3 regions of the Liquorilactobacillus sp. genome follow, and region 2 is predicted to be linked to each of the others. Evidence: predicted binding sites of a transcription regulator. Region 2 holds the regulator's gene; each other region holds the start of a gene.

Region 1 (4,238 bases), on a different contig from region 2:
GATATTCTTGCACATACTGAACGAATTGATGAGATTATCTATCAGGAGTTACTGGAAATACAAGAAAAATATGGTGATGAACGTAGAACCGAATTATTGGTGGGAGAAGTACTCAGCATTGAAGATGAAGATTTAATCGAAGAAGAAGATGTTGTGATAGCCCTCACTCATAACGGTTATATTAAACGCTTAGCAACAAGTGAATTTAAGGCTCAACGTCGAGGTGGTCGAGGCGTCCAAGGAATGGGAGTTCATGATGATGACTTCATTGAGCACTTAGTTAATACTTCTACACACGATGAGCTTTTATTCTTCACAAATATGGGGAAAGTCTACCAGATGAAGGGTTATGAAATTCCTGAATATGGACGTACAGCAAAAGGAATACCGGTTATCAATTTGCTTGGTATAGATTCGGGGGAAAAGGTTCAGGCGGTCATAAATATTTCGCGTGATATGAAGAAAAAGAAAATGTATTTGTTTTTTACCACACGTCTAGGAATTTCGAAACGTACGTTGGTTAGTGAATTTTCAAACATTAGAAGTAACGGATTAAAAGCAATTACGTTGAAGGAAAACGATGAGTTAATTAGTGTCTTGATTACCGATGGAAACAAAAACATCATAATTGGAACACATCTAGGATATGCGGTTAGTTTCTCCGAGAAGGATGTCAGATCAATGGGAAGATTGGCAGCAGGTGTCAGAGGAATTCGCTTAAGAGATGAAGATTATGTGGTTGGAGCAGATATTTTATATCCAGATAGTCACGTCTTCGTAATTAGTGAGAATGGCTTCGGCAAACAGACATCAGCTTCAGAGTACCCAATAAAGGGTCGAGGAGGCAAAGGAATAAAAACATCTAATGTTACTGAAAAAAATGGACCAGTTGCGGGCTTAACAACAGTTATTGGTACTGAAGACATTATGTTAATTACAAACAAGGGAGTTACGATCAGATTTAATATTGACAGTGTCTCTGAAACTGGGAGAGCAACTCTAGGTGTGCATCTGATCAAGATTGAAGAAGGTGCATTTGTTTCAACGATGGCAAAAGTTGCACCGGAAGAGCTTGATGAAGAAGGACAGGATGAAAAAAATAATCTTTGACAGAATTAGAGATTTTGCGTATTTAAAAATATAGGCAGTGATAAGAATTTAGATGCCTTGTAATATTATATTGAAAATGATATAATGTTTGTTCGTTAGTATCTAACTAGAAATAGCATTAGATTACTTTCCTTGTTCTTAACAGAATTAAGAACCAACAGTCCATAAGGAGGTGTAAACAGTCATGACATACGAAATTACTTATATTATCAGCCCAGCAATTGATGAAGCTGCTAAAGCTACATTGGTTGATCGTTTCGACAGTATTTTAAAAGATAACGGTGCTGAAATTGTAGATTCAAAAGACTGGTCTAAGCGTCGTTTTGCATACGAAATCGGTGGCTTTACAGAAGGAACATATCATATTGTAAATACTAAAGTTGATGATGCCGTAGCAATCGACGAATTTGATCGTCTTGCAAAGATTAATGATGCAATCTTACGTCATATGATCGTTAAACGCGAAGCTTAATTAAGAAAATAAATAGTTAAAGGGGGAGTAGAACTTTGATTAATAGAGCTATACTTGTAGGTCGATTAACAAGAGATCCTGATTTGCGTTATACCTCTAGCGGTGCTGCTGTTGCAACATTTACTATCGCTGTAAATCGCCAATTCACAAACCAACAAGGTGAGCGTGAGGCAGATTTTATTAATTGTGTAATTTGGCGTAAAGCTGCAGAAAATTTTGCAAACTTTACACATAAAGGATCTTTGATAGGTGTAGAGGGACGTATTCAAACTAGGTCTTATGAAAATCAACAAGGAAATAGGGTCTATGTTACAGAAGTTATTGTTGATAGCTTCTCATTACTTGAATCACGTTCACAATCTGAGCGTCAGCAAAGTAATAGTAACTCACAAAGTTCTAGTCCTTCGCAAGGAACAAAGTCAAATTCAGGAGATAATCCATTTGGTAGTATGATGAATAGTAATAATTCATCCAGTAGTAATACAAATACAAATGATGCTGATCCGTTTGCCAGTAATGGGCAACAGATTGATATCTCGGATGATGACTTGCCATTTTAGATAGCAAGGAGGGAAAACAATGGCACAACAACGTAGAGGTGGCCGCCGTCGCCGTAAGGTAGATTTTATTGCAGCAAACCATATTGAGTATATTGATTATAAAGATACTGATCTTTTGAAACGCTTTGTTTCCGAACGTGGTAAAATTTTACCTCGTCGAGTTTCTGGAACTAGTGCAAAGAACCAACGTCGTTTGACAATTGCAATCAAGCGTGCTCGTATTATGGGTCTTTTACCATTTGTAACAGAAGATTAAAAATTAAAGATGTGGCTAATCCGCATCTTTTTTTTTGCGATAAAAAGGCATTTAAATTATATTTTTAACAATATATAGTATGCTTTGCTTAAATTTTATCAATATGTTGTATGAATGGAGCCGAGAATATGATAAAATATTCTTGGCTCTTTTTTAACGAAGAAATCGTAATCTGCAGCAGTCGATTTCAGAATACTAAAAAAGCTGTAACTTTAGTCGCTTTTTGACTGTAAACAATTTAAGAGATAAGAACAAAAGGATTTTAAAACTATTAAAAAGGGATGGAAATATGTTTAATCGTTATGTAGCTGTATTATCAAATTTACCAGAGTATTCTAAGAATGTTTTTAGGAAAAATTATTTTAGTTGGTTGTTAAATCAGTGTAAAGGCTGGGGTAGATTTAGCTATGGGCTACTTTTATTTAATTTTGTATTACAAGTATTTTCATTATTGCAATCATTTAGTGTTGCCCCTACACAATCGCTTTTATCGTTTATTGGGGGAAATTTATCAGTTGCCTGTGTTATAGGTATTTCTAACCGTTCAGGAATTCAAGGTTGGGCTGGAGCGTTAAGTGCGGTCTGTATAGCAAGTGTTGGTTTTATGGCCGGAAATTATGCAACAGCTTGGGAACAAATCGGATATCTAATTTTTCTAGATATTTTTTGTATTCTTGATCCGAAATGGAATGATAATATTCAAGCTGAAAAATTTGAGAATATTAAAGATTGGATTTATTATATTCTATTCTTTATCGTGGCATGGGGCGTTATCTATTATATTTTTAGCATGACAAATGATCCGCGTGTCTTCTTGGATAGCTTGAACTTAGCTATGGCAATCACTGGTTCTTTGTTGGAATTAAATCGGAAACGCGAGCAGTACTTCGTATGGACCATAAGTTCTGTTTTCACAATTGCATTATGGATGCAAACGATGTTACAAGGTGATGGTAATTTTGCACTTATTTTCAGTTACGGAGTGTTTTTCTTGAATGACATGTATGCATTCTTTAGTAAACGTGGTTGGTTCAAAGCTACAGAATAAATTAAATGAAGTATTTTTAAAGTAAAAGAGATAGGAGCTGGAGCAAAAGTTAAATTTTGATCTGGCTTTTTTAATTTGGAATCAATAATTAGTTGGTATAGTAATTTCATTTTTGCTGGAGTATGTATCTCAGTTGCGTTTGTGATAAAATAAGGAACAAAGTCAAAGTCTACGGAACAGACTGTGTTTTTTCGATTATTAAGATTTTTGTATAAAATTTAATTTAACACTGAAAATACTTGTAGGAATGAGGAGAATATTTTGAAACAGTTTTTTTCAAGGGATTTTTTGCATTTCCCGTCATTCATGAAAAATGAAAAATTGCGTATTATTGCGATATTCCTATTAATGATATCTTTAGTTTGTGTAGCAATGTCATTTGTAGTCAGCTGGGTCTTAGGGATCTTCATAGCTACGCTTGTTTTAATAACTATTATTGTTTCTTTTTTTGTTTTAAAAGCAATCACTGAAGACACCACTGAATATATTTCTGACTTGTCGTACCGGATAAAAAGAGGAGAACAAGAATCTTTAATAAAGATGCCAGTTGGAATTATGTTTTTGAACGGAGAAAATGAAATCGAGTGGGTCAATCCTTACTTGCAGAAGTATTTCGGTCAGGAGGAAGTACTAGGTAAAGCTTTATCTGCGGTGGATAAAGAATTGGCAGCGGTAGTGGGGAAATATGGTGCAGAAAAAAAGCCTGTCGAAGTTTCATGGCGTGAGTATCGTTTCCAATTGTTAATTGAAAATGATATCCATGCAGTATATCTGATGGATACTACACGTTAT
Region 2 (4,238 bases):
GCGTGCTTTTAACGGTTCGGCCTCTCCACGATTATTGACTGTTAAATATTGTTCCAATAAATCTTGCAGCGAAAGATTGGAGCTAAAGAAAGTTGGGAGTTCCTCTTGCATACGATATTGCAAAATAATCCCTAGAACATCATCTCTTAACCAGCTTGATAATTGATCAGCTCCAATATCGTCTAACATTAAGAGAGGAGCCTTCTTTATACTATCGATTTTTTCAATAACATTATTTGAACCAATTGCGCCTTTAATCTCAACTGCAAAAGATGGAAAATGAAGCATTGTTGAACGAAACCCCTCTTCTGCAAGCCCATTGGCAATCGCCCCCAAAAGATAAGTTTTCCCAACCCCAAAGCTTCCTTGCAGATACATTCCTTGAATAAACTTTTGTGGATTAGCGGTATACGCATCAATAAAATCCGCCGCCGCTTGTGCAATTTCTTCGCGTCCAGTTATGTCAAAATCTGCCAGCTGAGCATTTTTGATTGCTTTAGGCATGTTTAATGCCCTGACTCGCGCTCTGATTTCGGCCTGCTTTTGACTTTTTATTAATTCAGCACTTGGAACATATGCAACATCTATCAGATGATTACTCAAAACCAATTCTGGTTGATATCCAGGTGCGGGCGTGACTTCTCCATTTTCAATCTGTCTTTTTATACTTACAAACTCATAGACTTTACTGGCACTGCGCGCTAATTCGGCCTGAGACAATTGATTTTCAGTCACAAAAGCTTTAACCTCGTCGTCGGCAAAGGCATCATCAATTAACTCTTTGTAGTTTTTCACCCAGTTTCTATTGCGAAGTTGCTGTGCCATTTCCTCGCCAATGTCCTTCATCTTACCACCACCTTTTGCTAGTCGATTTTCTTCTTAAACCTACTCAGCCTTTTTTTCAATTGCGCCTGCTCTTCTTGACTCAAGGTTGACTTACCTTCTGAAACAAGTTCATTTTTCGCCCAGTCTGGCAGCTTTTCTTTTTGTACAACTCTTTTGTTTCCTGAATATCTTTGCGTTTGTGCATACTTGGAACTTTCTTTTTTAGGTGCATTGAAAGTTCGCACCTGAAGCATCGCCTCTTCTGGTGTACTGATCTTTTTTTGACTCCAATCAGCAATAACCGCCTCAAAAAAGGCCCGATTTAGGGTAGCCATCCCCCGATCAACTATCATGTAATGAATTAAAATATTTATTATTTCAGCTTGAAAAAAGTTTTTTTGGACAACCCATTCGATAATGTTTCTCTCCGAACCGGTTACAAACGAGCCCTTCTCACGCTTCAATTCTTGCAAGAACTCTGCAGGAGCGTACGCCCTACTTGCAGCCAAAAGCTCTTGATCTTCACTTTTCAGTATCTTCTGCTTTTTATTTACTGCTTTCTTAGCTGTAATATCCGGATTAATATCTAACATAGCCTTTGAGTCTTGCTTTGCAAATTTCTCATGGACCAACTTCCAAAATAGAGTAAAGTCCACTTGACTTGTTGCAACATTTGCAGCTTCCTCAAGTAAACTCAACAACGCTAACTCATCAAACCCATACACCGCATTTGCAGCGGTTAGGCGCTGATAATTATCAAAAACTTGTCTGCTGTCAATGAATGAATGCCCAATAAGCTGTTTTAGGAATTCTTCGTCTAAGTTAGAATTTTGTATTGCATTAACCTTGGACAGCAATGGGTGCTCAGTCGCCACCAAGTTCTTGCCTTCACTCAAGGTCTCTGGCTGTACTGTATAGACTTCTAGAAAGTGTTTAGTAGTTTCAACTGCCTCTTTCGTTTCAATTGGTGCGAAGAAAAAGTAAGCTCGAAGCTCCTTAAAAATTCTTTCTCCGACCGTTTCCAGCAACAAACTCCGCAGTAAATCATCCGCAAAAAAATTTGCAGGCTCTTGCGGTTCCTGAAGCTCATAAATCACCAATCTACCAAGTTCATCATTTTGCTCAAATGTTCTAAGTAATCCGATTGCTTCCAGCTTACATCTGGCTTCATAGAAAGTCTGCAAACCAATATCAAGTAAATCAAATAATTCACTGTGCATTTTTCGATTTGAGAGTTGTAAATCAGACTGCACCATTGTTCGCAAAAGGGCATACAGGCTGAAGCTCGCTGTTCCAACCAATGGTTGATAAAGTTTTAAAACTACTTCCAGTTGACTTTCATACAGCTTATGCCCTGTACATACTACGAATCCATCTTTAGGTGTGAAGTTTCTCTCCTCAGCAACCATCTGCACTCACCTTCTTACTCACTCTTTTCATCGTCATTACTTGAAAGATTTTTCTTATCCCGTGCCATCATTTCTTGTAGTTCCTTTAAGAATACACGCATATCCTTAAATTGCCTATAGACACTTGCAAAACGAATGTAAGATATTTCATCGACATCTGCCAACATTCCCATCACATATTCTCCAATCAACTGACTAGAAACTTCACTTTCACCAAGCGAACGCACCTTATTTTCAACTTCATCAACAATTTTCGTAATCTGATCCATTCCAACTGGTCTTTTTTCAGCAGCTCTAATAATTCCGCGCAAAATCTTCTCGCGATTAAATTCATCGCGTGTCCCATCCTTTTTGATTACTAACAGCGGAGTAACTTCAATTCTTTCAAACGTTGTGAATCTAAAGCCACAAGCCTCACACTCACGGCGTCTTCTAATTACATGACCATCATCTGCAGGACGACTATCAACCACTCGTGAACCATTATGATGGCACTTGGGACATCTCATATCTTTCACCTCATTATTTTATACCTTTAATATACAGTGTTAATTACACTAATTCCATTGTCTCTAGCCATTTTAGCACTTGCTTAAGTGTTTCTTCAACTTGTTTAGAGTTATCAATTAAAACATCAGCTAGTATGCAGCGTTCTTCATTTGACATTTGACTCAAAATCCGTTGCTGTGCTTGTTGCTCGGTATAACCGTCTCTTGCCACCAAGCGCTCTACTTGTAGTTTTTCTGGAACCCAAACACACATGACACTATCACAATATTTTTGATAATTGCCTTCAAAAAGTAATGGAATATCTAATACCAGTAACCTACAATCCGCTACTCTTGCTGCAACAATCAAATCTTCAATTCGCTTATGAATTAATGGACCTGTTATATCGGTCAATTGTTTTAACTTATTTTTGTCATTGAATACAAGTGAGCCCAACTTCTTACGATTCAACTCACCCGTACTCGTTAAGTAATCTTCACCGAAAATATTCACAATTTGGCTTAATCCAACGCTCTCTTTTTGAACAACTTCGCGTGCAACCCGGTCACCATCGATAATCTTTGCACCTTTTTTTCTTAAAAAGAGACTGACTGTTGATTTACCGGCTGCAATTCCTCCAGTAAGCCCAAGAATATATGTCACTCATTTCACCTTCTGACAATTTGGACAATAATGGGTTCCTCTTTGAGCAACAACTATTTTTTCAATTGAGTTTCCACACCTGCGACAAGGTTCACCCGTCCTGCCATATGCATTCAGGTCAAATTGAAATGTCCCTGAATTTTCAAACGCATTTGTATAACTCCTAATTGTTGTCCCGCCAGCTTTCACAGCCTTTGCTAACTCAGCAATAATTGCATCATGCAAAATAATAATTTCATTTTTCTCCAGGTGCTTAGCAATTGTCTGTGGGTTTATTTTACTCATCCACAGAACTTCATCGACATAAATATTTCCTAAACCTACAACCAAACTCTGATCAAGTAATGCAGGCTTGATCATCTTATTTTTCTTTTTCAATTTGTTTGTAAAATCTTCTATGCTAAAATCAGTTTTTGTCGGTTCTGGGCCTAATTTCTTTAGACTTTTTAAGTCATTGATATTATCTGTCTTGACTAATTCCATTCTGCCAAATTTACGCACATCATTATATCTAAGCTGTTTCCCATCCGTAAATTCAAAAATAATATGCGTGTGTTTCTCAATTTCATCACCAGTTTGACGAACAAAATACTTTCCTTCCATCCGTAAGTGAGAGACCAGCGAAATCCCATCATCAAAGTTAAAAATCAAATACTTTCCCCGGCGTCCAATCTCTTTAATCGTCAATCCCTCAAGTGTTTCAATAAAAATATTGGTATCTCCATTTATAATCTTGGGGTAAAGGACTGTCACTTTGCGAATCTTTTTGTTCAATACTAATTGGCGTAGCCCTTGACGTACAGTTTCCACTTCAGGCAATTCAGGCATTTTTTATCTCCTTCTCAAAACTTT
Region 3 (4,238 bases), on a different contig from region 2:
TGTCAGGCACTACTAATCCCAGTGAAAGTGTCTTAACACGAATTTTTTCATCAGCATTTTCCTTCTTTGCAGATAAAAAGGCAACAACATCTGGATGGAAGATATTCAGGTAAACCACCCCGGCACCTTGACGCTGTCCCAACTGATTTGAGTAAGAAAAGCTATCCTCAAGTAACTTCATGACTGGGACAACTCCTGACGCGGCACCTTGAATGTTCTTAATGGGGGCACCAGCTCCGCGCAAATTACTAAGCGTGATTCCAACACCACCGCCAATTCGTGATAATTGAAGTGCAGAATTTACTCCACGTCCAATAGAATTCATATCGTCTGTAACTTGAATTAAGAAACAAGAAACAAGTTCACCACGACGCTTGCGCCCAGCGTTTAAAAATGAAGGTGTGGCTGGTTGGTAACGCTGATGAACAATTTCATCGGCAAGTGTCAACGCCAACTGCTCATCTCCATCAGCGAAGAATAGTGCATTTGCAGCCACACGATCAATGAAACTTTCAAGATATAGGTTATTATCGTTTGTCTTAAGTGCATACTGTGCATAAAATTTGTAGGCCGCCATGAAAGTCTTGAAAGTAAAGTTCTGTTCAGAAAGGAATGAATATAGTTTCTTAATAAATTGAAAATTATATTTTTCAATGAATTCTTTTTCTAGATAATCGTTGGCTATTAGATAATTAAAACGTTCTTCCAAAGATGAAAATTTCATTGAGTTTGGTTCAATGTTTTCCTTCAAGAAAGCAGCGAGTGCTTCTTTGTCTTTATTGAGTGGAATCTGTCCATTTACTGGAATATTAATTTCATTATTTAAATCATAATAAGTTACATTAGTGCTATCTAGCTGTTTTAATGTCAATCTCATGCACCACTTTCTTAAAATTTTCAATGTCCTTAGGAGTACCGCTGAATTCGAATGAGTATACTAAGGGAACTTGATATTCGCGTGCAATGTCTTTTGCAGTAAAAATAAAAAGCTCGGCAAAATTTCGATTACCTGTGCCCGCAACTCCGAGCAGATTTTGCCGATTAACACTATAGTTTAGAAAATCTTCTATGAATTCTGTTATTTCTTTTTCATAGGTAGGAACCACCAGTATGTAGGGTTCATTTACCGCAAAGAAAGGATTCGTTGGTGTGATTTCAACATACGGAAGATCCAATTTATTTATAAATCTTCGTGTTTGACCGGTCACACTAAAGAAAACAATTTTCATTGTACAGCCAGATTTCTTAAAAGATCAGGACGGAAACCATTGATGATTGGATCATCGTTGTCTTCAATAACGGGGACAGATCGAAATCCTTTCTCCTTAAGATAATCAATATATTGTGGCTCAGTATTTATATTGTGTTCTTCAAAAGAAATATTGTGCTCACTTAAAAACTTTTTAGTCATCTTGCATTGAATGCAATTGTTTTTTGTATAAATAGATAAACTCATAACTAGCACCTCACATTAATTTGTTGTATGATTAGTATACATCATTTATCAGAATAAGCAAGAAACAAATACTATATATTGTGTTTGTTTCTTTTGCTAATATACGACATATAGTGATTTTGTTGGAGCTTAAATTTCTGATAGAATTCAAGTGCCTCAAAAGTTTAGGACAATTATTGAAAAGGTAGGGACAAATGGAAAATTATTATTACTCAAAAAACCCTAAAGTAGTACATGAAGAAAAAAGATGGGCTTTTGATATTTTAGGAAATAAAATTGATTTTGTAACAGACAATGGTGTTTTTTCAAAAACAACTGTTGACTATGGTTCAAGAGCATTAATTGATAATCTAAGAATTGAAGCAATGCATGAGGGTAGGATTTTGGATCTTGGCTGTGGGTATGGCCCGATTGGTTTAGGAATAGCGAAAGGAAATCCAAAGTTAGTTGTTGATATGGTAGATGTTAACGAACTTGCACTTTCATTAGCAAAAAAAAATGCGGAATTAAATGAAATTAAAAATGTTAATATTTGGGAATCTGACGTATATAACAAGGTTGAATGTGCAGATTATAACCTGATTATATCGAATCCACCGATTCGTGCGGGGAAGAAGATCGTTTCACAAATTTTGGTCGAAGCAATCAATCATCTTAGTGTTGGTGGCAGACTAGTTGTGGTAATTCAAAAGAAACAAGGGGCACCATCTGCAAAGAAAGTAATGGAAACAGTCTTTGACAATTGTGAGGTAGTGGCAAGAGACAAGGGTTATTTTATTTTAGAAAGTATAAAGAATGTCTAATGTTGGAGGTCGATTTTGATTTTAAGTAATCTGCAGAAGGAATTCTTCATGAAAGAAGCTATCTATGAGGCACAAAAGGCTGCTGTAATTGGTGAAGTTCCTATTGGATGTGTTGTTGTAGTCGCTGGGAAGATTGTCGGTCGCGGTCATAATCTTAGAGAGCATGCACAGGATGCAACAATGCATGCTGAGATATTGGCAATTCAAGAAGCAAATGCTTTTTGCAGAAGTTGGCGTTTGCCCGAAGCCCAGTTATTCGTGACGTTAGAACCTTGCCCGATGTGCAGTGGTGCAATTCTTAATTCAAGAATCAAGCAGGTTTATTATGGAGCGCTGGATCCTAAAGCTGGAGCTGCGGGGTCATTGATGAACTTGCTGAATGATAGTAGATTCAATCATCAGGTGGTTGTTGAAAAAGGATGTCTGGAAGTTGAATGCGCACAGCTGCTTAAGGATTTTTTTAGAAATATTAGGCTAAAAAAGAAGAAATCAAAGCGAAAGGACTAGCATTTTCCTAGGATTTCATGTATCATAGAATATGCCGCAAGGCCTTGGGACAATGTTGTCCTTGTGAACCGTGTCAGGTCCGGAAGGAAGCAGCACTAAGCTCGGTTCGGCATGTGTCTCAAGTTAATATGACATTTATCTCCTGACTGTCTTGTGGTCGGGAGTTTTTTTAAATTGCAAAAGATAGGAGTGTTAGCATGGGATATCAGGCTCTATACCGTGTCTGGCGGCCACAAAAATTTGTTGATTTAGTCGGTCAAAAGATGATAACGCAAACTTTACAAAATGCAATTATGACCCAGCAAACGAGTCATGCGTATCTTTTCACGGGGCCGCGTGGTACGGGTAAAACCTCGGCAGCAAAGATTTTTGCAAAGGCGGTTAATTGTCATAATCAAAAAGATGGTGAGCCTTGTAATGAATGTGCAACCTGTCATGCAATTACTGAAGGACGGCTGAATGATGTAATTGAAATTGATGCGGCTTCTAATAATAGTGTGGATGAGATTCGTGATATCAGGGATAAGGTTAAGTACGCACCAACGCAGGCTGATTATAAGGTATACATTATTGATGAAGTCCATATGCTTTCAACTGGGGCATTTAATGCATTATTGAAGACACTGGAAGAACCACCTAGCAACGTTGTATTTATTTTAGCAACGACTGAGCCGCATAAAATTCCGGCAACAATAATATCGCGAACGCAACGATTTGATTTTAAGAGAATTACTAATGATGATATTATTGCGAGAATGCAGTATATTTTAACAGAAAAAGATTTTAAGTATGAAGAACGCGCTTTGAGAGTCATCGCAAAAGCATCGGCTGGTGGAATGAGGGATGCACTGAGTATTCTGGATCAAGTGCTTTCTTTTGGTAATGATGTCGTAACGCTTGAAAATGCATTGCTTGTGACAGGTAGTGTCAAGCACGAGAAACTCAATCAGTATCTCAAATTAGTTTTTGAAGGTGAGACAGCCTTGGCCCTCCAAACATTGCAAGAAGTAATGGCTGAGGGGAAAGACGCTAACCGCTTGGTAGAAGATGTTATTGATTACTGTCGGGATTTATTATTATATCAGGCTTCTCCCAGCATTGTAGAACAAAATAGTTTGTTGGATATAGACGAGGACTTCAAAGACCTTGCAGATAAAACAAATGTTCAGTCATTGTATAAGGCAATTGATATTTTAAACGAACAGCAGCAAAATATGCGTTTTTCTACACATGCAGACATCTATCTTGAAGTCTTGACCGTCAAATTAGCACAATTAACAAAACAGGTCAAAGTTGCTCAGAAAACTGTTGATGCGATACAAAAAGCGCCCCAAGAAGAAATCACACAGTTGAAATTACAAGTTAAAGAGTTGAAACAAGCTGTTGGTAATTTACAAAAAGGTACAGTAAAACGTGTTGAAACAGTAAAAGAAAAGAAAGCACCTGTAAGAAAAAAGAGCAGTGCAACAATT

The links. The regulator NrdR, encoded in region 2, represses ribonucleotide reductase genes. The targets are predictions, from matches to a motif close to ACACNATATATNGTGT.
Region 1: pnuC (nicotinamide riboside transporter PnuC) is a predicted target of NrdR. The motif match lies at 2,464-2,479, and genes of this name have one in related genera.
Region 3: nrdH (glutaredoxin-like protein NrdH) is a predicted target of NrdR. The motif match lies at 1,525-1,540, and genes of this name have one in related genera.

Annotation. Positions count from the first base shown of each region.
Region 1 covers NZ_JBDNTS010000001.1:96,996-101,233, reverse strand. The annotation lists gene gyrA (DNA gyrase subunit A) at 1-1,110, shown strand, start outside; gene rpsF (30S ribosomal protein S6) at 1,295-1,582, shown strand; gene ssb (single-stranded DNA-binding protein) at 1,618-2,142, shown strand; gene rpsR (30S ribosomal protein S18) at 2,162-2,398, shown strand; gene pnuC (nicotinamide riboside transporter PnuC) at 2,688-3,446, shown strand; gene ABF682_RS00445 (DHH family phosphoesterase) at 3,708-4,238, shown strand, end outside.
Region 2 covers NZ_JBDNTS010000007.1:27,626-31,863, reverse strand. The annotation lists gene dnaI (primosomal protein DnaI) at 1-846, opposite strand, end outside; gene ABF682_RS05220 (DnaD domain protein) at 864-2,234, opposite strand; gene nrdR (transcriptional regulator NrdR) at 2,249-2,743, opposite strand; gene coaE (dephospho-CoA kinase) at 2,787-3,386, opposite strand; gene mutM (DNA-formamidopyrimidine glycosylase) at 3,387-4,214, opposite strand; gene polA (DNA polymerase I) at 4,237-4,238, opposite strand, start outside.
Region 3 covers NZ_JBDNTS010000004.1:27,894-32,131, forward strand. The annotation lists gene nrdE (class 1b ribonucleoside-diphosphate reductase subunit alpha) at 1-877, opposite strand, end outside; gene nrdI (class Ib ribonucleoside-diphosphate reductase assembly flavoprotein NrdI) at 849-1,229, opposite strand; gene nrdH (glutaredoxin-like protein NrdH) at 1,226-1,456, opposite strand; gene ABF682_RS02965 (class I SAM-dependent methyltransferase) at 1,651-2,259, shown strand; gene tadA (tRNA adenosine(34) deaminase TadA) at 2,272-2,766, shown strand; RNA gene ffs (signal recognition particle sRNA small type) at 2,808-2,894, shown strand; gene dnaX (DNA polymerase III subunit gamma/tau) at 2,964-4,238, shown strand, end outside.